3 regions of the Exiguobacterium sp. s149 genome follow, and region 1 is predicted to be linked to each of the others. Evidence: predicted binding sites of a transcription regulator. Region 1 holds the regulator's gene; each other region holds the start of a gene.
The links. Region 1 encodes Rex, which represses fermentation and respiration genes when NADH is low (regulators of the CRP and FNR family bind a similar motif). Its sites were predicted from a motif close to TTGTGAAATATTTCACAA; they were not measured.
Positions count from the first base shown of each region.

Region 2: cydD (thiol reductant ABC exporter subunit CydD) is a predicted target of Rex. The motif match lies at 3,494-3,511, and genes of this name have one in related genera.
Region 3: ric (iron-sulfur cluster repair di-iron protein) is a predicted target of Rex. The motif match lies at 2,319-2,336, and genes of this name have one in related genera.

Region 1 covers NZ_JACSLZ010000009.1:5,708-13,651, reverse strand. The annotation lists gene KNP81_RS11830 (FAD-dependent oxidoreductase) at 1-1,213, opposite strand, end outside; gene KNP81_RS11825 (hypothetical protein) at 1,405-1,698, opposite strand; gene tatC (twin-arginine translocase subunit TatC) at 1,823-2,611, opposite strand; gene KNP81_RS11815 (twin-arginine translocase TatA/TatE family subunit) at 2,614-2,832, opposite strand; gene KNP81_RS11810 (redox-sensing transcriptional repressor Rex) at 2,832-3,488, opposite strand; gene KNP81_RS11805 (ABC-F family ATP-binding cassette domain-containing protein) at 3,638-5,539, shown strand; gene KNP81_RS11800 (hypothetical protein) at 5,536-5,943, shown strand; gene KNP81_RS11795 (hypothetical protein) at 5,991-6,557, opposite strand; gene tsaD (tRNA (adenosine(37)-N6)-threonylcarbamoyltransferase complex transferase subunit TsaD) at 6,572-7,594, opposite strand; gene rimI (ribosomal protein S18-alanine N-acetyltransferase) at 7,591-7,944, opposite strand, start outside.
Region 2 covers NZ_JACSLZ010000003.1:121,508-129,451, forward strand. The annotation lists gene arcC (carbamate kinase) at 1-69, shown strand, start outside; gene KNP81_RS05640 (glycoside hydrolase family 31 protein) at 248-2,590, shown strand; gene KNP81_RS05645 (Crp/Fnr family transcriptional regulator) at 2,725-3,411, shown strand; gene cydD (thiol reductant ABC exporter subunit CydD) at 3,540-5,264, shown strand; gene cydC (thiol reductant ABC exporter subunit CydC) at 5,261-6,976, shown strand; gene KNP81_RS05660 (hypothetical protein) at 7,224-7,748, opposite strand; gene KNP81_RS05665 (diguanylate cyclase) at 7,896-7,944, opposite strand, start outside.
Region 3 covers NZ_JACSLZ010000002.1:165,330-173,273, reverse strand. The annotation lists gene KNP81_RS04090 (malate synthase G) at 1-609, shown strand, start outside; gene KNP81_RS04085 (hypothetical protein) at 606-902, shown strand; gene aceA (isocitrate lyase) at 969-2,249, shown strand; gene ric (iron-sulfur cluster repair di-iron protein) at 2,397-3,104, shown strand; gene modA (molybdate ABC transporter substrate-binding protein) at 3,212-3,946, shown strand; gene modB (molybdate ABC transporter permease subunit) at 3,943-4,584, shown strand; gene KNP81_RS04060 (DUF3221 domain-containing protein) at 4,581-4,952, opposite strand; gene KNP81_RS04055 (MFS transporter) at 5,087-6,214, shown strand; gene KNP81_RS04050 (hypothetical protein) at 6,195-6,482, shown strand; gene KNP81_RS04045 (molybdopterin oxidoreductase family protein) at 6,475-7,944, shown strand, end outside.

The DNA of each region.
Region 1 (7,944 bases):
GCGACAACGTGTTGACCGCTTGCGTCATGTCCGCTTTCGAGAGGACTTGTCCGCCGACGACGCGGTGTGTGCCGACTTCATAGACGAGTTTGAACTGAACCGGTTCAGCCGTCGGCATGAACTCCGGACGGTACGCATCCTCAATCACAACACTCTCAACGTCGAGGCCGAACAGTCCAGCTGCTTCTTCTGTAAGTCCAGACGAGGCAATGTTCCAATCGTAGAGACGGAGACCTGACGTTCCTTGCGTCCCTTGATAACGGACACGCGGTGCGATCAAGTTCTCGGCGACGAGCGTCCCCATGCGGACGGCGTTCGTCGCGAGCGGGATGTAGGCATGTGTGCGCGCCGGGTTGTAATAGACGGCACAGCTGTCACCAGCCGCGAAGACGTCCGGGTTGCTCGTGCGCATATATTCGTCGACGATAATGGCGCCGTTGCCGAGCATGTCGACTTGGCCTTGAAGGAGTCCCGTGTTTGGGCGGAAGCCGACACAGAGGATGACGAGGTCGGCCTCGAACTCACCTTTATCGGTCACGACGTGCGTGACGTTTCCATCTGTCCCACGGAACGCTTCGACCGTCTGGCCGAGTTCGAGGTCGATGCCGCGTGACGTCATGTCTGCCTCGAGTTGGTCTGTGAACGACTTGTCGAGATACTTGTTCAAGATGCGGTCGGCACTATCGATGAACGTGACGTGTTTGCCGTACACTTCGAACGCCTCGACGAGCTCGACACCGATATAGCCGGCACCGATGACGGCGATGTTCGTCGCGTCTTTTGCCCGCTCGATGATGCGTTGGGCGTGGCCATAGTTTTTGCAGAGCTCAATCCCAGTCATCTCGATGCCAGGAAGCGTCGGGACGATCGGCCATGAACCAGTCGTGACAATCAAACGGTCGAACGTGTCATAGACGTCTTCTCCCGTGTCGAGGTTTTTCGCATGGACCGTCTTCGCCTCCGTATCGATGTTCAACACGTCGTGCTTCATGCGCATCGTCGCGCCGAGTTCTTCGAGCTCGGTCGGTGACGCGTAAAAGAGCTCTTCCGCACGTTTGACGACACCGCCGACGTGGAGGGCGATCCCACACGAGAGGAAGCTGACGTTGTCGTTCCGCTCATACACCGTGATGTCGAGATTGTCGTGCTTGGCGAGTAATCCTTTGACTGCTGCTGTTCCTGCGTGTGTACATCCGATGACTGCGATTTTCATATGGTTGTCTCTCCTTTGAGTGTTAGGCAAGTTAGTTTTTGTGATAAACATCACATTCACTTTCTGAACTTAGTGTACTATTTCACAAGAAGGTTTGACAATCCTTTTGCTCACTTTTTCACGTAATTATGTCTAAAGTTTGAACGGCTGGTGTGACAACAAAAAACCGCTCCGCAACCGGAACGGTTCATTCATGAATGGGTCGTGCGTCTTGCTTTAAACCAGTGGTAAGTGACGACGCCGATATAGGTGAGGAGGCCGATTACATACAGACTAATGCCAATAAAAATCCACCCCAGAGCGTCCCAACCACGGACGCAGACGAGTCCGATGATACACGATACGTATCCCGCGAGGAGCAACATCAACGAGAAGACGAGTCTCCGCTTGAATCGCGATTTCAAAAAGTTCAGTCCGGCAATCAGCAACATTGTCGTCAACACGCCGATGATGATGAGTTCATCCCCGTAGTACTCCCAAGCCATCGCTTCTCCCCCTGACTGATGTTTAAGTAGTTTTATCGTATCACGTGGGTCCAATGTTTATCTTGTTGTTAAAAACATTTATTCCCAATCACAAAAAAAGCATCGTCCCGTTAAAGAACGATGCTTACTTCTCATTCATTTGTTTCATCAAATCGACTTGCTCTTTCACCATCGCCTCTTTCTCACGACGGAGCACGCCCCGGTACGTGATGCGTGAGATCGACAAGCTAATCTCGTACAAGAAGAAGAGCGGCAGCGACACCATGAGGTGCGACGTCAAATCCGGCGGCGTGATGAATGCCGCGATGACGAACAAGGCGAAGTACGCATACTTCCGAATCGATGACAGGAAGTACGGTGTCACGACACCGATGCGCGTCAAGAACATCGTCACGACCGGCAACTGGAATAACAGTCCGAATGGAATGGTCAGTTGCAGCAAGAACGTGAAGTAGTTCGACGCCCCGATGATTTGCGTCAGACCGAGGTCTTGCCCGAGGTCCGTCGAGATATCGAGGACGAGCGGGAACAACCAATAGTAGGCGAACGCAAGACCGATCAGGAACAAGATGAAGATGATCGGGATATAAGCGAGCGTCGCTTTCCGCTCGTTCGGATGCAGACCAGGTGCGACGAACGCCCACAGTTGATACAGTAGAAACGGACCGGATGCGACGAGACCGATGACGAGCGCCAAGTTCAAGTAAATCATGAGCGGGTCCGCGACCCCAAAGGCGTTCAGCTCAAGCCCTCGTTCGACGAGGTCCGCCTGCAGATAGGCGAGCACGTATTTGACACTCGGCAAAGCGATTAGAAAGAAGGCAAAGACGACAAATGCCGACAGCATCAGTCGTCTCCGCAGCTCTGTCAAGTGGTCGGACAGCGCCCGCTCTTGATCAGGTTGATGATTCATGATTACTGCTCTTTCTTCTCAAGTTCTTTCTTATCTTTCTCGTCATGTTCGTTCATCATGCCGTTTGTGGCATTTTTGAACTCACGGAGCGTTTGTCCGGCGGCGCGTCCGAATTCAGGCAATTTCTTCGGCCCGAAGATGATAAGCGCGACGATGGCGATAATGAAGATACTCGCTCCCCCAGGAATACCGACGACGAGCAACGATGATAGTAATTCCATTATTGATGGACCCCCTCAGCAGATGGATAGTGTTGCATAAAGTAAATGAGCGACTGGAGTTCGATCGACAAGTCGATGTGGTGGACGCGGACCGTATCCGGCACAGTAAGTCTGGCCGGTGTGAAGTTCAAGATGCCGCGAATACCGAAGCGGACCAAGTCGTCCGCGACCGGTTGCGCATAGGCAGACGGCACCGTGAGAATGGCGACGTCAATCTTGTTCTGTTTCATGATCTGTTCCATCTCATCAACGTGATGAATCGGGACACCGGACATCGTCGTGCCGACTTTTGTCTCGTCTGCGTCGAACCCGACGACGATATGTGTGTTATTGTTTTTAAGGAAGTTATAGTTGACGAAAGCTGTCCCAAGATGACCAACCCCGACCAAGGCGACGTTCGTAATCTCGTCCTGATTCAGTGTCTTACGGAAAAAGTCTAACAGATACTGTACGTTATAGCCATATCCCTTTTTCCCGAGCGCACCGAAGTACGAAAAATCGCGACGGATTGTGGCCGAATCGACCTTGACCGCCTCGCTCAGTTCAGCAGAAGAGACACGCTGTTTTCCTGATGAATGTAGGCTTTGGATAAACCGATAGTATAGTGGCAACCGTTTGGCTGTCGCTTGCGGAATCTTTGGTTCGTTTTGACTCAACGGAAAGAGCCTCCTTTTTACGACGCGTTTCAAACGAATCTAATTTCATACACCTTGATTGTAAACGAATTCACATGACCACTCAATGAATATACCTGAAATGGGGAAGAAATAAAGTATACTAAATAGAGAGAAAGGGGTTTTTTCACTTGATCCTACTGCAAGTCAATAACTTATCGAAATCATTCGGCGTCGAACCGATTTTAGAGAACGTCAAACTCGAAATTCAAGAAGGCGAACGCGTCGCGCTCGTCGGCCGTAACGGTGCCGGCAAGTCGACACTGCTCAAAGTCATCGCCGGGGAATACAACTACGACTCGGGCGACATCATGAAGCCGAAAGACGTCACCATCGGCTACCTGGCCCAAGACTCAGGACTCGAATCCAACGAGACGATTTGGAATGAGATGCTTACTGTCTTCACCGATTTAATCGAACAAGAAAAGACGCTGCGCCGCATGGAGCAAGACATGGGTTCCGAGCGCATCTTGAACGACCCGGCCGCCTATGAGCGCCTCTTGTCGTCTTACGATGAAGAACAGCATACGTTCAAAGACCGTGGCGGCTATCAATATGAGGCGACGATCCGCTCTGTCCTTCACGGGATGCGGTTCTATCCGGACGACTTCGAACGCCGCATCGATACGCTCTCCGGCGGACAGCGGACACGTCTCGCTCTCGCCAAGATGCTGCTCCAAAGTCCAGACCTGCTCATCTTGGATGAGCCGACGAACCACTTGGACATCGAGACACTCGGCTGGCTTGAGAAGTATTTGAGCGGCTATAAAGGCGCCGTCCTCATCGTCTCCCACGACCGCTACTTCCTCGACCGCGTCGTCTCGGTCGTCTATGAGTTGTCGCGCCACCGGAGCCGTCGCTTCGTCGGCAACTACACGAAGTACCTTGAACAGAAGGCTGCCATTTACGAGCAAGAGAAGAAACAGTTCGAGTCGCAACAAGAAGAGATTGCCAAGATGCAGGACTTCATCCAGCGTAACATCGCCCGGGCGACGACGACGAAGCGGGCACAGAGTGTCCGTAAACGGCTCGAGAAAGTCGACCGGATGGAAGCGCCGGACGGTGATGAGCGCAGCGCCGTCCTCTCGTTCTCAATCAAACGTCAAAGCGGGAACGACGTATTGAGCGGCAGCGACCTCGCCATCGGCTATGAAGAACCGATCGCCCAAAATCTCCGCTTCCAATTGCAGCGCGGCGAATCGGTCGCCCTCGTCGGCCCGAACGGAGTCGGCAAATCAACGCTCCTGAAAGTGTTGACGAAACAACAGCCGCCCCTTACCGGTGACATCCGCTACGGCACCGGCGTCGAAATCGGCTACTACGACCAGGAGCAACAGAACTTGTCGGACGCCAACCGTGTCATCGACGAGATTTGGAACGACTGGCCGCTCATGCGCGAACAAGAAGTGCGGAGTCTGCTTGGACAGTTCCTGTTCAGCGGTGACGATGTCATGAAACGTGTCCATGAACTGTCGGGTGGTGAACGGGCCCGCTTGACGCTCGCGAAACTAAAGCTCGAGCAACCGAACTTGCTCATCTTGGATGAGCCGACGAACCACTTGGACCTCGATTCGAAGATGATTCTCGAGAACGCCCTCGTCGACTATCCGGGCACAATTCTGTTCGTGTCGCACGACCGCTACTTCATCGATCGGCTCGCGACGCGCGTCTTAGAGATCACGCCGAACGGCATCGACGAGTATCTCGGCGATTATTCATATTACGTCGAGAAGAAAGAAGAACTCGAAGACCTGGCCCGACTCGCCCGCGAAGAGACGAAACAAGTCATCGTCAAGAAGCAGCGCGCCGACAAGGAACAGCAACGTGAGGAACGCCGGATGAAACAACGGATCGAGGAAATCGAGCTCACCATCGAACAACACGAGGCCCGTCTCGAGGAAATCGAGCAGCTCTTGTGTGAACCGGACGTCTTCAACGACTTCGCTCGGGCGCAGGAACTGTCGACCGAGTCCGATGCGACGAAAGAATCGATCACGGCACTGTATGCAGAATGGGAGGAGCTCCATTCATGATGCGATTCCGTGCGATGCGAATCGAATGGATGCATGCTTTCCTGACCGGTCTCGCCTATATCGTGCCGACGGGGACGGAATTCGTATCCGAACTGATTCGTGGGGAGCCGACGGTCGTCCCGTCGTTCCTGTTTTATTTCTTGCCGGTCGTCATCGGCTTCATCATCCAGACGTGGAGCGGGATTGTGATCAGCTTGTTGAGCGGCCTGCTCATGAGCACGCTGTTCATCCGCCTCGTCGTCTGGCCGGTCGATGTGACCGTGCACAGCTTTTACACCCCAGGCTCAGTGTGGGGACACTTCTATCAGTCAACGCTCCTCATGTGGCTGCTCGCCCTGCTCGTCTTCATCGTGAGTTGGGTGAATATGTGGCACAAACAGAACAAACATCATCCGGACGTATAAAAAAGGGAAGCCGTCTCCAAGTTGGAGACCGGCTTCCCTTTTAACAGTTAGAAATAACGTAGCGGTTGGAACCCGCGTGTATGGAAGTCGAGCTTGAGACCGTCTTCCGTGATAAAGAACACGTACTCGTTCGTATCGACGTCACGGACGAACACTTTATAGAACGTGAGCGCCTCCTCACGGTTCGTCACATACTTCGCCTCATGCGTCGAGATGACTTGCGCGAACAGTTGCTCTTCGTCAAACTCGTTGACGATATCCTCGAACTTGGCCGCTTCCTCTTCGGTCGCTTCCCGGCCCGGGCCAATCTCATAATACGCGTCGCTCGCTTTCGGTTGGACGCCGAGATTGCGGTCGACGACGATGACACTCTCGATGTCCTGATCGTCTAGGCTCTTATAACCGTACAACGTCTCGACGAGCGTGTTCTCACCTGTGACCCGGCCGATGCCTTCGATTGATTCCGCTCCCGTGAGCGACCGGACGCGTGTCGCTTCCGGTACGATTTCTTCTTGATAAGCGATATTATAAGCGCGGATAATCTCTCGTACTTGCAAAAACGTCGCGACGACGAGCAGTACGACCAGACCTCCAATGATGATGCGTTTCGTCATGTCTCTATTTCCCCCTAGACTGTCATGCTCTCTTCTAAGGATAACCCAGGAACCGCATTCATCGCCAGTGTATCGCGCTTTCCGCGCACATACGCGTGGTGTGCCGCCACCCCAATCATACCGGCGTTGTCTCCGCATAGATCAAGTGGTGGGATGACGAGGCGGATGCCTTCGCGGTCCGTCGCTTCTTGAAGCGCAGCACGGAGTCCACGATTGGCCGCAACGCCACCTGCGACGAGAAGTTGTTTCGCGCCTTTTTCGTTTACGGCACGAATCGCTTTCTCGACGAGCACTTCGACAACGCTCGCTTGGAAACTGGCCGCCAAGTTTTCTGGGATGACCGTCTCCCCACGCTGTTCGGCGTTATGGACGGCATTGATGACTGACGACTTGAGCCCGCTGAAACTGAAGTCAAAACTTCCTGCTTCGAGCCGGACCCGTGGGAACTTATACGTGTCTTCCCCGTTAGCCGCGAGACGGTCGATGGCCGGGCCACCCGGGTAAGGCAGGCTGAGCGTCCGTGCGACTTTGTCGTACGCTTCTCCAGCCGCATCGTCACGCGTCTCACCGATGACTTCAAACACACCGTGCTCGGGCATATAGACGAGCTCCGTATGTCCTCCTGAAACGACGAGACAGACGAGTGGGAACTCCATCTCTTCAACGAGTTCGTTCGCGTAAATATGTCCGGCGATATGGTGGACGCCGATGAGCGGTTTACTATGGGCGAATGCGAGTGCCTTAGCCGCACTGATGCCGACGAGCAGCGCCCCGACGAGACCTGGTCCTTGCGTGACCGCGACGGCGTCGACGTCTTGCATCGTCACGCCGGCTTCACTGAGGGCGTCGTCGATGACGTACGTGATTCGTTCGACGTGGTGGCGCGAGGCGACCTCGGGCACGACCCCACCGAACCGTTTATGACTTTCAATCTGCGACGAGACGACGTTCGATAAAAGTGTCTTGCCGTCACGCACTAGCGCGACTGACGTCTCATCACAGCTCGACTCAATCGCGAGAATGAGCGATGTGTTCATTCTGATTCACTTCCTAACTTCGCCCAGTAGATATAGGCGTCTTCATTATTGTCTTGATAATACCGTTTCCGGCGACCGGCGTTTTCGAAACCGAACTGTTCATACAGCTTTTGGGCACCGATATTCGAGACGCGCACTTCGAGCGTGAGCGCCGCCAGTGACTTCGAGCGAGCAAATTCAACGAGTTGCGTCAATAGCAGATTGCCGATGCCTTGCCCGCGATATTCCGGTAGGACGGCAATGTTCGTAATATGTCCTTCGTCCACGATTTGCCAGACGCCGACGAATCCGACGACGCGACGTTCATGGACGGCGACAAAATAGACGGCCTGCTCATTCTTGAGCATCTC
Region 2 (7,944 bases), on a different contig from region 1:
CAAGCCCTTGCGGCGGTCCGAGGCGAAATCGGGACGCGCGTCCGACTCGCCGCGACGCTCCAACAATAAGCTTAACGCCACAGACATCAACGTCTGTGGCTTTTTTCTGAATTGGCAACACATCGTTTTTTATCCGTCGACATGGGGAAGGGATGTTGTATGTCGATTTAGACATTGCTATCATTTTGAGTGTAAACGTTTGCACAATTTAGAAAGGGAGTGACGAAGAGCGGAAACGCTCGAGCTTATGCGTCTATTTGAAGAGGAGAACGTCTATACGCAACAAATGAAACCGCAGGCAGATGATCGAGCAATCGTCCAAGGGAGCTGCTATCGCTTCACGGTACTGACGAGCCAACTGATTCGGATGGAATACGCGGAAGATGGGGTGTTCGAGGACCGGCCGACCCAAGTCGTCTTTAACCGGGCGTTCGCAGTCCCGGAGTTTCGCGTGATTGAAGATGAGGCGGAACTGCAAATCATTACGGAACACGTCCACCTCTATTACACGAAAGGACCGTTCGCACCGAACACGCTCTACATCGATGTGAAAGGGAACTTCAGCACATACTATAGCCGTTACACGTTCAACGGACCAGAACGGACGTTGAAAGGAACGGCCCGGACGCTCGACCATGTCGACGGGGCTACCGAGCTCGAGGAAGGCATCGCCTCGAAGCAAGGCTACGCCGTCATCGATGATTCGAACTCATTTGTCATGACGGAAGACCGTTTCGTCGAACCGCGACGCCAAGGCATTCATGACTTGTATTACTTCGGCTATGGACATGAATATAAGCGGGCGCTGCGTGATTTCTATCAACTGACGGGGCCAACGCCGCTGTTGCCGCGAAAAGCACTCGGCAACTGGTGGAGCCGCTATTGGCGTTATGATGAGACGGAATATAAAGAGCTCATGCGCCGTTTCAAGACAGAAGACATCCCGTTCTCGGTCAGTGTCATCGACATGGATTGGCATGTCACCGATATCCCTGAGGAATATGGGAGCGGATGGACGGGCTATTCGTGGAATAAGAACCTCTTTCCGGACCCGAAAGGCTTCTTGACGTGGCTGAAGGACGAAGCGTTGCTCGTCACGTTAAACTTGCATCCAGCCGACGGCGTACGGGCGTTCGAAGATCAATACGCAGCGATGGCGGAAGCGATGGGACTCGATCCATCTCACGGCGACCGCATCCCGTTCGACTTCTCCGATAAACGTTTCATTCAAGCTTATTTCGAGCAGATGCATCATCCGCATGAAGTCGATGGCGTCGATTTTTGGTGGATTGACTGGCAACAAGGCTCGACCTCTAAAATGGAGGGGCTCGATCCGCTCTGGATGTTGAATCACTATCACGCGGCCGACATCGCCCGGGATGGCAATCGTCCGCTCATCTTCTCCCGTTATGCGGGGCCGGGCAGTCATCGCTATCCAATCGGATTCTCGGGGGACACATTGATTTCGTGGGCGTCACTGGCGTTCCAACCGTACTTTACAGCGACGGCGACTAATATCGGTTATGGCTGGTGGAGCCATGACATCGGCGGCCATTATCGCGGGTCGAAAGACGACGAGCTTGCCGCGCGCTGGGTCGCGTTCGGAGTGTTTAGCCCGATTATGCGGCTGCATTCAACGTTCAGCACGTTCAATGGTAAGGAACCGTGGCGCTTCGGTCTCGAGGCGGAGCGGTCGATGAAGACGTTCCTGCGTCTGCGTCATCAATTGATTCCATATATCTATACGATGAACTGGCGCAACCATGCCGGTGCTTTGCCGCTCGTTTTACCGATGTATTATGAGCATCCGGATGAAGACGCGGCATATGAGGTGCCGAATGAGTATTACTTCGGAAGTGAACTCATCGTGTCCCCGATTGTCGAACCAATGAACCGACAGCTACACGTGGCGGCGACGAACGTCTGGCTACCGAAAGGCGACTGGTTCGACTTTTTCACGGGTCATCGCTACAGCGGGGACAAATCGGTTCGCGTGTTCCGCGGGCTCGAGGAGCAGGCGGTGTTCGCTAAAGCGGGTGCCATCATCCCGATGGCACCGCATCATTCGGGTCGAAACGACACCGACAATCCGGCCGATTTGGAAGTGCTCATCTTCCCGGGCGCCTCGAACACGTTCACGCTCTACGAAGACAATGGGACGGACCGCGACTATGAGACAGGAGCCTACGCCGAGACGACGTTCACGCTCGATTGGGAGGAACGAAGCCTTCATATCCAGGTGACGGGGGATCGGTCGGTGTTGCCGGATGAACGGAACGTCACACTGCTCCTTCGAGGAGTGACGGGATCCGGCGAATATAAACGGGAGACACAGACGCTACGCCTTGAGCTCGGTCCAATCACGGACGAGCTGACCGTCGAGCTCCCGGTCGACGTGACGGCGAACGACCATCGTCTTGATCGGCTGTATCGTTTCTTGGACCGTGCCGAGATCTCATACGATTTGAAAGATCGGTTGTACCGCTCAGCCGCCGCGAAGACACGACTCGAAGCCTGGCTGTTCGATTTACACGCGCTCGAACTCGATCGCGACCTGCAAGACGCGATTATGGAATTGATGCTCGACTGAATATTATATTGTGACGGAGAGGGGCGGTTCATGCCCTTCTTTTTTTGTCAGAAAATCGTCGGATTTTGTAAGCGTTTTCACAAAGGGGGTGTTTTATACTAAAAAGAGAGGCAAGACGGATTGGAGGATGAGACATGAAACCAAAATGGACGGTAGACGAGTTGAGACAGCTTGATGTGTTCGCTAAATGTGCCACACGAGAGCTCGAGGCGCTGTTGCCGCATGTGTATTGCCGCGTGTATCGGAAAGGTCAGCTCTTGTTCATGGAAGGTGACCCTCGGGAACGGGTCTATTTCTTGATTAGCGGGTATGTGAAGCTCGAGCGTTGCAACGAGACGGCGACTCATCAATATGCGGACTATTTGAAGCCGAAGCAACTGTTCCCATATCGCGGTTTGATGACGGAACCGTACTATCAACATTCAGCCGAGGCGTTGACCGATATCGAGGTCATCTACATGCCGACCGATCGTTTCGAACAACTCGTCTCGCGGAACGCCTCGATGTTACTCCACATCGTCGGACAGATGAACCGGATTCTCGATTTGCACGAGCGGCGTGTCCAAGACATCATCACGCCAAGTGCGACCGATCGCGTGCTCAACACGATTCATTACTTGATTGAAGACCTCGGGGAACCGGAAGCGATGGGCGTCCGTGTCCGTTGCCCGTTCACGACGGTGGAGATTTCGCGGTTGTCGGGCACGTCACGAGAGACCGTTTCGCAAATCTTATCGCGGTTGCGAAAAGAAGACGTGCTCCAATTCGATGCGCATCAATTGATCATCGGGCATCCTGAATATTTCGAACAATCGCTTTGATAGCGCCGCGTATGGAACGTGGCGTTTTTTGCATGTCTAGCTAAGCGAAGCGTTCGCCTTGAAAGGGTGCATCAGGTATAATTAGTGAGAATCCTCACAAAGGAAAAGTCTCCTGATTGATAGAAAGGATGAACGCAGTGAAACGACTGCAAGCTCTCGCTTTAGCAGAAAAACGTCATATCGTCGGACTCGTCATCGCGGCAGTGATGATTGGATTATCGATTTTGGCTCAAGCTTATTTAATTGTCGACATTGTCGATCAAGTCTTTTTAAAAAATGCATCGTTTGAAAGCATCGTTCCGACGCTCGGCTGGCTCATCCTCGCACTCGTCACACGAGCTGGTTTCGGCTATATGTCGGGGAGGATTGGGGCGAGTCTATCGGAGAAAGCGAAACGAACACTCCGCTTGCAACTGCTCGACCGTTATACGTCGAATCGGATTGAGACGTCACTATCCGGTCAATCCGGTAAAAAGGTGAGCGTGTTCATGGACGCGGTCGACGAGGTCGATGCCTACTTCAGTCAATATTGGCCGCAAGTCATTCAAACGTCGATTATTCCGCTACTCATTCTCGTCGTCGTCTTCAGTCAACATTGGATCTCGGGCGTCATCATGATGGTGACGGCACCGTTCATTCCAATCTTTTTTATCATCATCGGGATTGCGACGCAGAAGAAGTCGGAACAGCAGATGGAGAAAATGAATCAGTTCTCTGGCAAGTTTTTGGACGTCTTGCAAGGATTGACTACGTTGAAACTATACGGTCGGACCGAGCGCGAGGCGCAAGCGATTGAAAAGAGTAGTCTCGATTTCCGCGACGCGACGATGGTCGTCTTGAAGACGGCGTTCCTGTCGGGTCTCATGCTCGAGTTCATTTCGATGCTCAGCACGGGCGTCGTGGCACTCGAAGTGGCGCTCCAAATGGTCGTCTGGGAGAACTTGACGTTCTTCTCTGGCTTTTTGATTCTCGTCTTGGCCCCGGAATACTATTTGGCGATTAAAGACCTCGGAGGTGCGTTCCACACCGGACGCGGTAGCATGGGGGCGGCCGATCGTATTTTCGAGGCGCTCGACGCACCGGATGAACGTTTGACCTGGGGCGACCGTATGTTGACGAGCCGGACGCCCGACCTCGAGCTCGACGCCGTCTCGTTCGCCTATGAAGGTGGACGCTTCACGCTGGACCCATTGAGCGGTATGATTCCTACTGGCGCTCATGTGGCGCTCGTCGGGGCGAGTGGATCTGGCAAGACGACCGTTTTGAACGTGTTGTCCGGACTCGTAAAACCGGACAGTGGACGTGTCCTCGTCGACGGAGAACCACTCGAGACATACACCGATTCGTCATGGTATGACACAATCGGGTACATCTCACAAAATCCGTATTTGTTCGCCGGTACCGTTGCTGATAATATTGCCCTCGGGGAAACAGCCGACGAGATAAAAATCCTTGAAGCCGCGAATGCAGCCGGACTGAACGATGTCATCGCGCAATTGCCGAACGGCATTCATACCGAGCTCGGTGAAGGCGGTTATGGATTGTCCGGAGGCGAACGACAACGACTCGCCTTGGCCCGTGCCTTCTTGAAACGTCCCGGCATCATCTTGTTTGATGAACCGACGACAGGGCTCGATTTAGTGACGGAGCAAATCGTTCGGCGTTCGATTGAGGAGTTGTCGTGTGAGGCGACGCTCGTCACGGTCGCGCATCGGTTGCATACAATTAAGCAGGCAGATGCGATTTGGTTCATGGGCGATGGAAAGCTACTCGCCCAAGGCACGCATGACGAACTGCTCAGCGTTCCGCAATACGCTGACTTGTTCACGCTACAGAAAGGGGTGAGAGGATGAATTCACTTTGGACGATCACGAAATGGATGATGCGAGAGAAGAAAGATATCGTCCTCTCGATCTTCTTTGGGTACGTGGCCGGCATCGCGGCCGTCGCCTTGTTCGCGGCGAGCGGTTATCTTGTCTCACGGGCCGGCCTCGTACCGCCGCTCTATGCGCTCATGGTACCTGTCGTCTTGATTAAATTGTTCGGTGTGATTCGGGCGAGTGCGCGTTATCAAGAGCGCCTTGCCTCGCACCGGGCGACGTTCACGATTTTGAGCGAGTTGCGGGTCCGGTTTTACCGCCAGCTTGAACCGCTTGTGCCGAGCATCTTTGCCAAGTATCGGAGTGGAGATTTGCTTGCTCGCGTCGTCGGTGACGTCGAGAGCTTGCAAAACTACTTTTTACGGGTATTCTATCCGCCGATTATCTTGGTGCTCGTCTTCTTGAGCACGATTTTCTTCGTCACGTACTTCTCGATGTGGGTCAGCCTCTGGATTTTGTTCGGTGTGTTCGTGACCGGTTTTTTGATTCCGGCGTTCTTCGCCCGAATCCGTGCCAAGCACGACCGCGAGCTTCGCGCTTTACGGGGTGACCTGTCGAGTGGGATGACAGAGATGATGTACGGATATCGCGATTTGTTGCTTCATCATCAACTTGGACGGACACGCGGCGAGCTGCTCGAACAGAGTGACCGTTACGCCGAAGCACAGAAACGGGATGTGACGAATCAGTTCTTCAACTCGTCACTCGTCGTGGCGGCATCCCTACTCGTCTCGTGGGGTGTTCTTGCTATCGGGGCGTATCTCGTTGTCGACGGCGAGTTAAACGGCCTATTTTTGGCCATGCTCATTATGATGTCGCTCACCGCGTTTGAGAACGCGACACCGATGGCGGTCTTCCCAGGCCACTTTGCCGACAGCAAGCAAGCGGCCAATCGACTGCTCGAAGTCGTCGAGCCGAGTGAAGCAATCGTCGCGGCCGAAGTCGCCCGGACGGACATGGTACTCGAATCCGCTCCGGACGTATCGTTTGAGCGCGTGACCTATCGCTATCCGGATACGTACCGCGACGTCCTGAGCGACGTGGATGTGACGTTACGAAGCGGGACGAAGACGGTCATCGTCGGGCCGAGCGGCTCAGGGAAATCGACGCTCCTGCAACTGTTGCTCGCTTTCGTCAGACCCGATTCCGGTGAGATCCGATTGAATGGGCAACGGTTGGACGATGTGACCCAAGCATCGGTCTGGCGTGAAGCCAGCGTCGTCCTTCAAGAGAACCACTTCTTTTTCGGGACGGTACGGGAGAACTTGGCGCTAGCCGGAGAGTTCACCGACGCTGAGATGGAAGCGGCGCTCGCGAGCGTCCGGCTCGGTTTCTCGCTTGATGAGCCTGTCCTTGAGAAAGGGGCGAACTTGTCGGGCGGGGAACGGCAACGGCTCGCCATTGCCCGGGCGCTCTTGAAGAACGGGGTGCTCTGGATTCTCGATGAAGCGACGTCGGCCCTCGATGCGCGGACCGAGGCGGACGTGTTCGCCGAAGTCTTCCGCCGTGCCGAGTCATCGACACTCGTCATGGTCAGCCATCGTCTGACCGGGCTCGAGCGCTTCGATCACATCATCGTCATGGAAGGTGGTCGCATCGTAGAGACAGGAACGTATGATGAACTGATGCAGTCCCGCGGTGTATTCTATGGATTGAAACAAATCGAGCAAGATATTTTCGCATGAAAAAACGAGCGGCTCCGTCGGAGAGCCGCTCGTTTTTTGGATGGCAAATTTGGGTGCAACAAATGGGGGTTGTCGCATTGCTTTCAAAAAGAGTGTCGTGGAGGGGAATCCACGTGACGTAATGGTTTGGGGAACGGTTACGTCAAGCTTTTGGGAGCTACATCTTGAGTATAGATGATAACGATTCTCATTGTCAATTAGAAAATGAGATAAAAAAACCGCAACCGGTCCGGGTTGCGGTCAATCGTCAGCTTGATGGCACGTCCTTGCGGAACGTGAAGCGAATCAAGCTGAACAAATAGCGGATATAGAAGAGCGCGAACGCATAAAATACAGCGATGGCTGATGCGCCGAGTTCAACACCTGGAATGTTCATCAAGAACTCGAGGATGAGAATCGACAGCAAGAAGACGTAGAGGCCGGCGTCGAGATAGAGCGGCATCAACTTGCCGCGCTGATGCCAGAACGTCCGCACGAGCGGTGCGACAATCATCCCGATGATACGTTCCGCAAACCCGATGCTGAGCACGGAAATCATGAACGCAGCGACCGTTTCGAAAGAGACGAGCTTCGAGAACGCAAACATCGAGATGAACAAGAGCGGGCCGATGAAAATCATCATCGAGAGTGACGTACGTAAAAAGATCAACAAGTTTCGTTTCATCGTGTCGACTCCCCCGAAGAGTGACTGGCGGAACGTCTTGCCACGTTGATAGTCGAGGATGAACGATCCCACAAACATCAAACCAAATAGTGATAACAATACTGTCATGAAATGTGTTTCCCCTTTTCCTGTCCAAATCTATGATCAACTGTAAGAATCATCGAATCAAAGTCTAGCCTAGTGTACCGATTCACTAGTTGAAAGTAAAGCGGGAAAACTGCGTAAAACCGCAATCTGTTGCGAACGTTGCGCCGATTACGATGCCAAGATGAAGCGATTTCGACCGGATTCCTTAGCGTGATAT
Region 3 (7,944 bases), on a different contig from region 1:
ACGACGGCTTGGGTGCCGTCCCCGACGGCGGCCACGCTTCATGCACTGCATTACCATCAAGTCGATGCGTTTGACGTTCAGCGTGAGTTGGCGAATCGTTCGTTTGATCCAGCAACTGAGCGAGGGCGTCTGCTCGAGGTACCACTCGCCACGCGTCTCTATACAGATGAGGAAGTGAACGAGGAACTCGAGAACAACCTGCAAGGGTTGCTCGGTTACGTCGTCCGTTGGGTCGAGCAAGGTGTCGGTTGCTCCAAAGTGCCAGATATTCATCATGTCGGGTTGATGGAAGACCGAGCAACGCTTCGTATTTCGAGTCAACATGTCGCCAACTGGCTATACCATGGAATCTGTAGCCGTGAACAAGTCGAAGCGACGCTTTACCGGATGGCCGAGGTCGTCGACGCGCAAAACGCGGAAGATCCGCACTATCGTCCGATGACGCCAGATGTAGACTGCTCCATCGCCTATCAAGCGGCGAAAGAGTTAGTGTTCGAAGGCGATGCATCACCAAATGGATATACGGAACCGATCCTGCACCGGCGCCGCCGACAGTTTTTACAACAAGTGACATTAGAACCGAATTTAAAAGGAGGAGCATCATCATGACAACGAAAAAAATCGAAAGCGAACAGTTGATTGAACGTTGGGTCGTCCGTCGGATCGTCTCGGGGGAATCGACAGCGGCGCTCGCTAACACGGCGTTCGTCTATGGGAACGATTTGATGCGCCTCGTGCTCGACCGGGCCGACGGGTCGCTCCAAATCATGAGAGAGCCGGTCGAAGAGGTCGTCATATTCCGTAAACCAGAAGATCGTGACGAAGAAAACGTCTGTCGTTGCTGCGGGATGGAGCACTCGTCATTCAAAGCGGCGCTCGAATGCTGTGCATACTTGGATTAAGCTTGCATTATCTGTTATATAACAAACGATAAATATATAAATTAATATAATACAGGAGGAATGGATATGAATGAACAACAAATGCAACTAGAGGATATGTTACAGTCGGAACGGTTTAACGGGGTCGAACGTCCATATGGGGTCGAAGACGTGATGAGGCTTCGGGGGTCTGTCCTGATCGAGCATACGCTCGCGACAAAAGGAGCGGAACGGTTATGGGAGTTACTCCACGAACGAGACTACGTCCACGCGCTCGGCGCGTTGACGGGGAACCAGGCCATCCAGCAAGTGAAGGCGGGTCTCGAAGCCATCTATTTGAGCGGATGGCAAGTCGCCGCCGATGCGAACTTGTCGGGGCACATGTACCCGGACCAAAGCCTATACCCGGCTAACTCGGTGCCGAGCGTCGTCAAACGGATTAACCAGGCGCTTCAACGGGCCGATCAAATTCAAACGGCGGAAGGGAAAGGCGATACGCATTGGTTCGCCCCGATCGTCGCTGACATGGAAGCCGGTTTCGGCGGTGTGCTCAACGTGTTCGAGTTGACAAAGGCGATGATTGAGGCGGGTGCAGCCGGCGTCCACTTGGAGGATCAACTCTCTTCAGAGAAGAAGTGCGGTCACCTCGGCGGCAAAGTGTTGCTGCCGACACAGACGGCCGTGAAAAACTTGATTGCCGCACGTCTCGCGGCAGACGTCATGGGTGTTTCGACGATTATCGTCGCCCGGACCGACGCCCACGCCGCGAACTTGATTACGAGCGACATCGACCCGATCGATCATCCGTTCATCGTCGGCGACCGGACGCCAGAAGGGTTTTATCGGACCGAGGCAGGAATCGAACAGGCGATCGCACGCGGTCTCGCCTATGCACCGTACGCCGACCTCGTTTGGTGCGAGACGTCCGAGCCTGATTTGGACGAAGCGCGTCAATTCGCGGATGCGATTCATGCGAAGTATCCGGGCAAACTTCTCGCTTACAACTGTTCGCCGTCATTCAATTGGAAGAAGAAGTTGTCGGATGAGGAGATCGCAACGTTCCAACAAGAGATTGGTGCGATGGGATACAAGTTCCAATTCGTGACGCTCGCTGGCTTCCACTCGCTCAACTTCGGAATGTTCGAACTCGCACGCGGGTATAAAGACCGCGGGATGGCCGCCTACTCGGAACTGCAACAGGCCGAATTCAGTGCAGAACAGCACGGTTATACGGCGACACGTCACCAACGTGAGGTCGGGACCGGGTATTTCGATGAGGTGTCTCTCGTCATCTTGGGAGGCCGGTCGTCAACGACGGCGCTCACCGGATCGACCGAGACAGAACAATTTGAAGCGCCGTCCCATTAAGCGTCGCCCCTCCACAAGAGGGGCTTTTTTTGTGTCCAAATTCAGAACGCGTGCATCCTGTTCACTTAAATGTGACGTATTTCACATTTTTGTCGTCAAACTCTTGCTACGCTGAACATGTCAAAATGAATATGGAGGTTATGACAGATGACACAGACATTCACGGGCGATACGCACGTATCTGAAATCGTCAAACAATGCCCGCAAGCGGCAGACATTTTCAAACGGAACCGAATCGATTTTTGTTGTGGCGGCAACCGGCCACTCGCTGAAGCGACTGACAAATCGAAACGGTCGACGGAAGACATTTTAGAAGAAGTCAATGCGCTCTATCAACGCAAGCAAGAGATGAACGAGAAGAGCATCGATTGGGATGCTGCTTCTTCATCGGAATTGATTGAGCACATCATTTATAAGCATCACCAGTTTTTGACGGACGAATTACCACAGCTCACACCATATGTGACAAAAGTGTTCCGGGTTCACGGACAAAACCATCCGCACCTCGGACGCATTCATCAACTGTTCAATCAATTGAAAGTGGAACTTGAACAACATATCGTCAAAGAAGAGACAGAAGACTTCCCGACGTTGCTTCGTCACGAGACGGCACCGACAGCTGAAACGAGACGGGAGCTTGATGACATCTTGGCCTCGCTCGAGTCAGAACACGCGGCAGCCGGTGACATTTTAAAAGAGTTGCGTCAAATCACGAACGACTATACGCCGCCTGAAGGAGCGTGTGGGACGTATCGTCTTGTCTATCAACGGTTAGAAGCGCTCGAATCGGATACATTTGAACACATTCATCTCGAAAACAACATTTTATTCCCGCGGGCGCGCACGTTCGCTTAAGCAGTGGCACACCTCTACTTACGTGGGGGTGTCTTTTTGTGACGTTTGATACAGATGAGAGGCAAATCAAGCGCTACGATAAAGGGGAGGCAAAGGAGTGATTAATCATGAAACGGGTGAGTGGAGTCATCGTAGGGGTGACGGTCGCCTTATTACTAAGTCAAGTCTGGTCGAGTTCAGATTCGGAGGACACCACCGTGACCATTTTGGCGGCGGCAAGCTTAGGACCGGCTTTAGAAGCGGTAGAGCGACAACTTGAAGCGGAATTCGATGGGATCGACGTTCGGGTCGTGACGAACGGGAGCGGCGCCTTGCGAGCACAAATCGATCACGGGTCTCCGGCAGATATCTTTTTAGCCGCGAGCGTTGATGATGTCGACCGATTACAAATCCCAATTCTAGAGCGGGATGCGTTCTTGCATAACGAGCTGTGGCTCGTGACACCGAAAGGGAAACCGTGCGCGGAGACGTGGGACGACTTGAACGCATGTGCTCGGATCGTCATCGGTGATCCGGTCAATGTCCCGGCCGGTCGCTACGCGAAAGCGGCGTTAGAAGTGGAAGGCGTGTGGGAAGAAGTGGAACCACGAATCATGTTCGCCCAGAATGTGAGACAAGTGTTGACGCTCATCGAACAAGGCGACGCCAATGCGGGATTCGTCTATAAGACTGAACTGACGACGGACGTCGAGTCGCTTCAGGCGGTCCCGTTTGAAGCGACGGGTACGATCGCGTATCCGGCGGTTCGGTTGACGCACAACCCATACGTGCGCGATGTTTACGCGCGTTTGTTTGACGATGAGATCCAAGCTCACTTTTTAGCGAAAGGATTTTCTAAATGACGCAATCTCCACTTCAACTCACATTCGAAGTCGGGATGATGGCGACGGTGAGCGCCTTCGTCCTCGCCTTCGGAGTAGCCTATTTCATGCATCACCGTCAATTCAAAGGAAAGCGGCTGTTGGAGACGGTGTTTTTACTGCCGCTCATCTTGCCGCCGACAGTCATCGGACTATACGCCTTGATTGTCCTCGGGAACAACGGGATCGGCGGATTGTTACCGATTACTATCTTGTTCACCAAACAGGCGAACGTCATCGCGTCCGCCTTGGCCGCGTTCCCACTCATCTACCAAACGATTCGTCTCGGTCTCAAACAACTCGATGCGGAATGGTATGAGGCCGGACGCGTGCTCGGCGGGTCAGAGCGTCAACTGTTCACCTACGTGACGATTCCGCTGCTGTTACCCGCGTTGACGAGCGGCTTCGTCCTCGGCTTCGCCCGATCAATCGGCGAGTTTGGAATTACGATGATGATTGCCGGAAATATCCCGGGCGAGACGATGACGCTCGCCACAGCGATTTATATGGCGACAATTAACGGTGATATGACCCAGGCACTCGTCTGGAGCGGATGGTTGGTTGGTTTGGCGTTTTTAGTCCTCTGGCTGAGTGAACGTTATGGCAAGCGTTCATATTAGTCGATCACATCGACTTTTTTCACATAAGACCGGTTCGGAGTATTTAAGATACTCGGACCGGTCTTTTTCCAAATGTGGACGTGGTCCCCGACAGCGATTTGCTCGAACGTGGCTTTCACTTGAAACTTGAACCAGCTTACGTCTTCCGGTTCACTTTGTGCGAACAAGGTGTCAGGAGAGAGCGTGGCCTCTTCTGCGGTAATTCCGCTGATGACGAGTGCGGTGCGGTCAGATTCATTTATTTCAATCACATACCCCTCGACATCTGGTTCGGTCGTCGCTCGATTGGCGAAGACGAAACCGATGGAAAAGACGACGAGCATGGCCGCGATGGTGAGGAATAACATGATTTTAAGCGATGATTTCATAAGGGAACGCCTCCTTCGTTCATTATTCTGTCACGTCTCGAATCGCTTATCTGTGAAAAAAGTAACAGTTAAGTCGAGATGTCATCTTTATGATGAAACTATGAAGTCGCTCGGAAAGAGAAGGGGGAACACATATGTCCGATCGTTATTTTTATTCGACCGCCGCAAAGTGGTCGTTCGTAGGATTCACCGTCTTGGTGCTCTCGACATGGATCGCCTCGGCAGGATTTGAGCACGTAGACATGGCGCTGTTCGGCTACTATATCGCCGCCGTCATTTGCATGATTGGGATGGTCGTCCGCTTGACGTTATTTTTTGCACGGCCGGCCACCTCACAAGTATTGAAGCGGAGCCTCAAACAAATGAAGGCAGAAAAGAAACGGGCCAGCAAGGCCGTCGCCGCTACGACCGTCAACAACATCGTCTTACAGAAGTTCATCTGGGAACGTGGCTGGTACCGCTGGACCCAACATATGTTGATTGCCTGGGGATGTCTCGGGTCGTTCGCCATCACATTCGGGCTGACGTTCCAATGGATGCGGTTTGATTTGATTGATATCGAGACGTATCAGATTGTCGTCTTTAACATCCCGACCATCAAGATGGCCGCGCACGGGTTGTTCGCGGAGCTCGTCTATAACGGCTTGAACATCACCGCGCTCATGTTGCTCGTCGGCGTGCTCATGGCGCTCTATCGCCGGATCAACGACCAGGACGTGAAAGTGACCCAGCGGTTCGAATTTGATATTTTACCGCTCCTCATGTTGCTCATCGTCACTGTCTCGGGGTTGTTGCTGACCGTTTCGTACGTGTTCTTCGGAGGCTTCATCCATCACGAGCTCGCCTTGTTCCATCAATTGACCGTCATCATCTTTTTATGTTACTTCCCGTTCGGTAAACTGTTCCACTTGCCGGTCCGACCGATGGCGGCCAGTGTCCCGATGAACTACCGGGAAGTTGAGGCAGATGAGACACGTGTCTGCGCCGGGTGCGGGACACGTTATGCGACGGACAATCAAGTCGAGGACGTCCAAGCGATTTTGCAAGCACAGACGATCCAGCTCGGGCTCAGTGACGGGACCCAGCTCTCTGATTACTGCCAACCGTGTCGACGTTCGATGCGTGTGAAGATGCAATTGAACTTGATGAACGGACAGTTACCGACGCACCCGGTCGATACGAACACCGGCATGTCGATGCCAGGATTCGGCCGACCGAAGGAGACGAAAGGTGAGGCAAAAGATGAGACACCTGTGCGTTAAGTGCGGCGAACCGACCGGCACGCTTGAAGAGATTGAACAAGTGAAACAATTGCTCGAGGGGTCGGACCAACTCGTGAAAGTCGATGCGGCGCACACGGTCCAAGACCTCTGTCACGCCTGTCGTCGTCGCGCCCGGCTCGATTCGGCGCTCGGACGGCCCGGAAGTGACGGGATGCATTATCCGCTTCAAACGATTAACGGCTATCACGTCAGTGGATTTTCAAAACGAAGAGCGGAAACGTTCTATGGAGGGGAAGACGATGAGTGACTTTTTAACGTCGCCAGAAGTACAGAATTTAATCAAACCGGGTGAAAAGTTGATCACGACCCACTGTTGTTACTGTGGCATGCAGTGCGGCATGCATATCCGGGTCGATGAGAAAACCGGGGCCGTCAAAGGCGTTGAACCACGCTACGATTTCCCGGTCAACAAAGGAAAACTTTGTCCGAAAGGCGTCACGGCCTATCAAACGATCGAACATCCGGACCGCATCATGACTCCGCTCATCAAACGGAACGGCAAGTTTGAAAAAGCGACATGGGAAGAAGCGCTCGACGTGATCGAAGCGAACTTTAAACGCATTCAACGAGAGCATGGGAAAGATGCGGTGTCCGTCTTCGGCGGCGTCTCGATGACGAATGAAAAATGTTACCTCGTCGGGAAGTATGCCCGGGTCGCACTCGGCACACGGTTCATCGATTACAACGGTCGCTTCTGCATGTCGTCAGCTGCCGGCGGTTTCTTAAAGACACTTGGGATTGACCGCGGAGCGACGCTTCCATGGACGGAGTTCGAGCACGTCGACACATTCTTTGTCGCCGGTTCGAATATCGCCGAATGTCATCCGACGACGACGCAACATATTTGGAAGGCGAAAGACAAAGGCGCGAAAATCATCGTCGCCGACCCGCGTGAAATTCCGATGGCGCGCGTCGCCGATGTCCATCTCGATTTGAAGCCAGGGACGGATGCGGCGCTTGCGATGGGATTGCTCAACTTTTTAGTCGAACACGATTATGTTGATCAAGCGTACGTGGATGAGCGTTGCGATAACTACGAAGAGTTGAAAGCGTCGGTCCGAGACTGGACGCTCGAACGGACGAGTGAGGTAACCGGTGTCGCCATCGAAAAACTCGAGAAGGCCGGTCATATTTACGGGAAGAGCCCACGTTCGGTCATGTTGTTCGCCCGCGGCGTCGAACAACAGTCAAAAGGCGTCGACAATGTCTCGCTCTATACGTCGATGGCGCTCTTACGAGGCATGATTGGGAAGTTTGCTTCGGGCGTCGCCACGATGACGGGGCAAGGGAACGGGCAGGGTGGACGAGAACATGGACAAAAAGCAGACCTGTTACCAGGCTACCGGAAATTAACTGACCCGAAAGCCGTTGAATATGTGAGCGGGGTTTGGGGCATCGATCCTTCCGAGATGCCAAAACCAGGTGTGTCCGCGTTCGAAATGTTCGATGAGATTCAAGCGGGAACGATTCGGGCGATGCACCTCATGTGTTCGAACCCAGCCGTTTCGGCACCGAACCTTCCGTACGTGTGGGACAGTTTCAACAAACTCGATTTCTTCGTCGTCAGTGACTTCTTCATGTCGGAATCTTGTGAGTTCGCGGATGTCGTCTTACCGGCTTGTTCGTGGGCCGAAGACGAAGGGACGACGACAAATCTAGAAGGACGTGTCATTCGGATCCGGAAAGTGCGCGAACCGCTCGGCGACTCG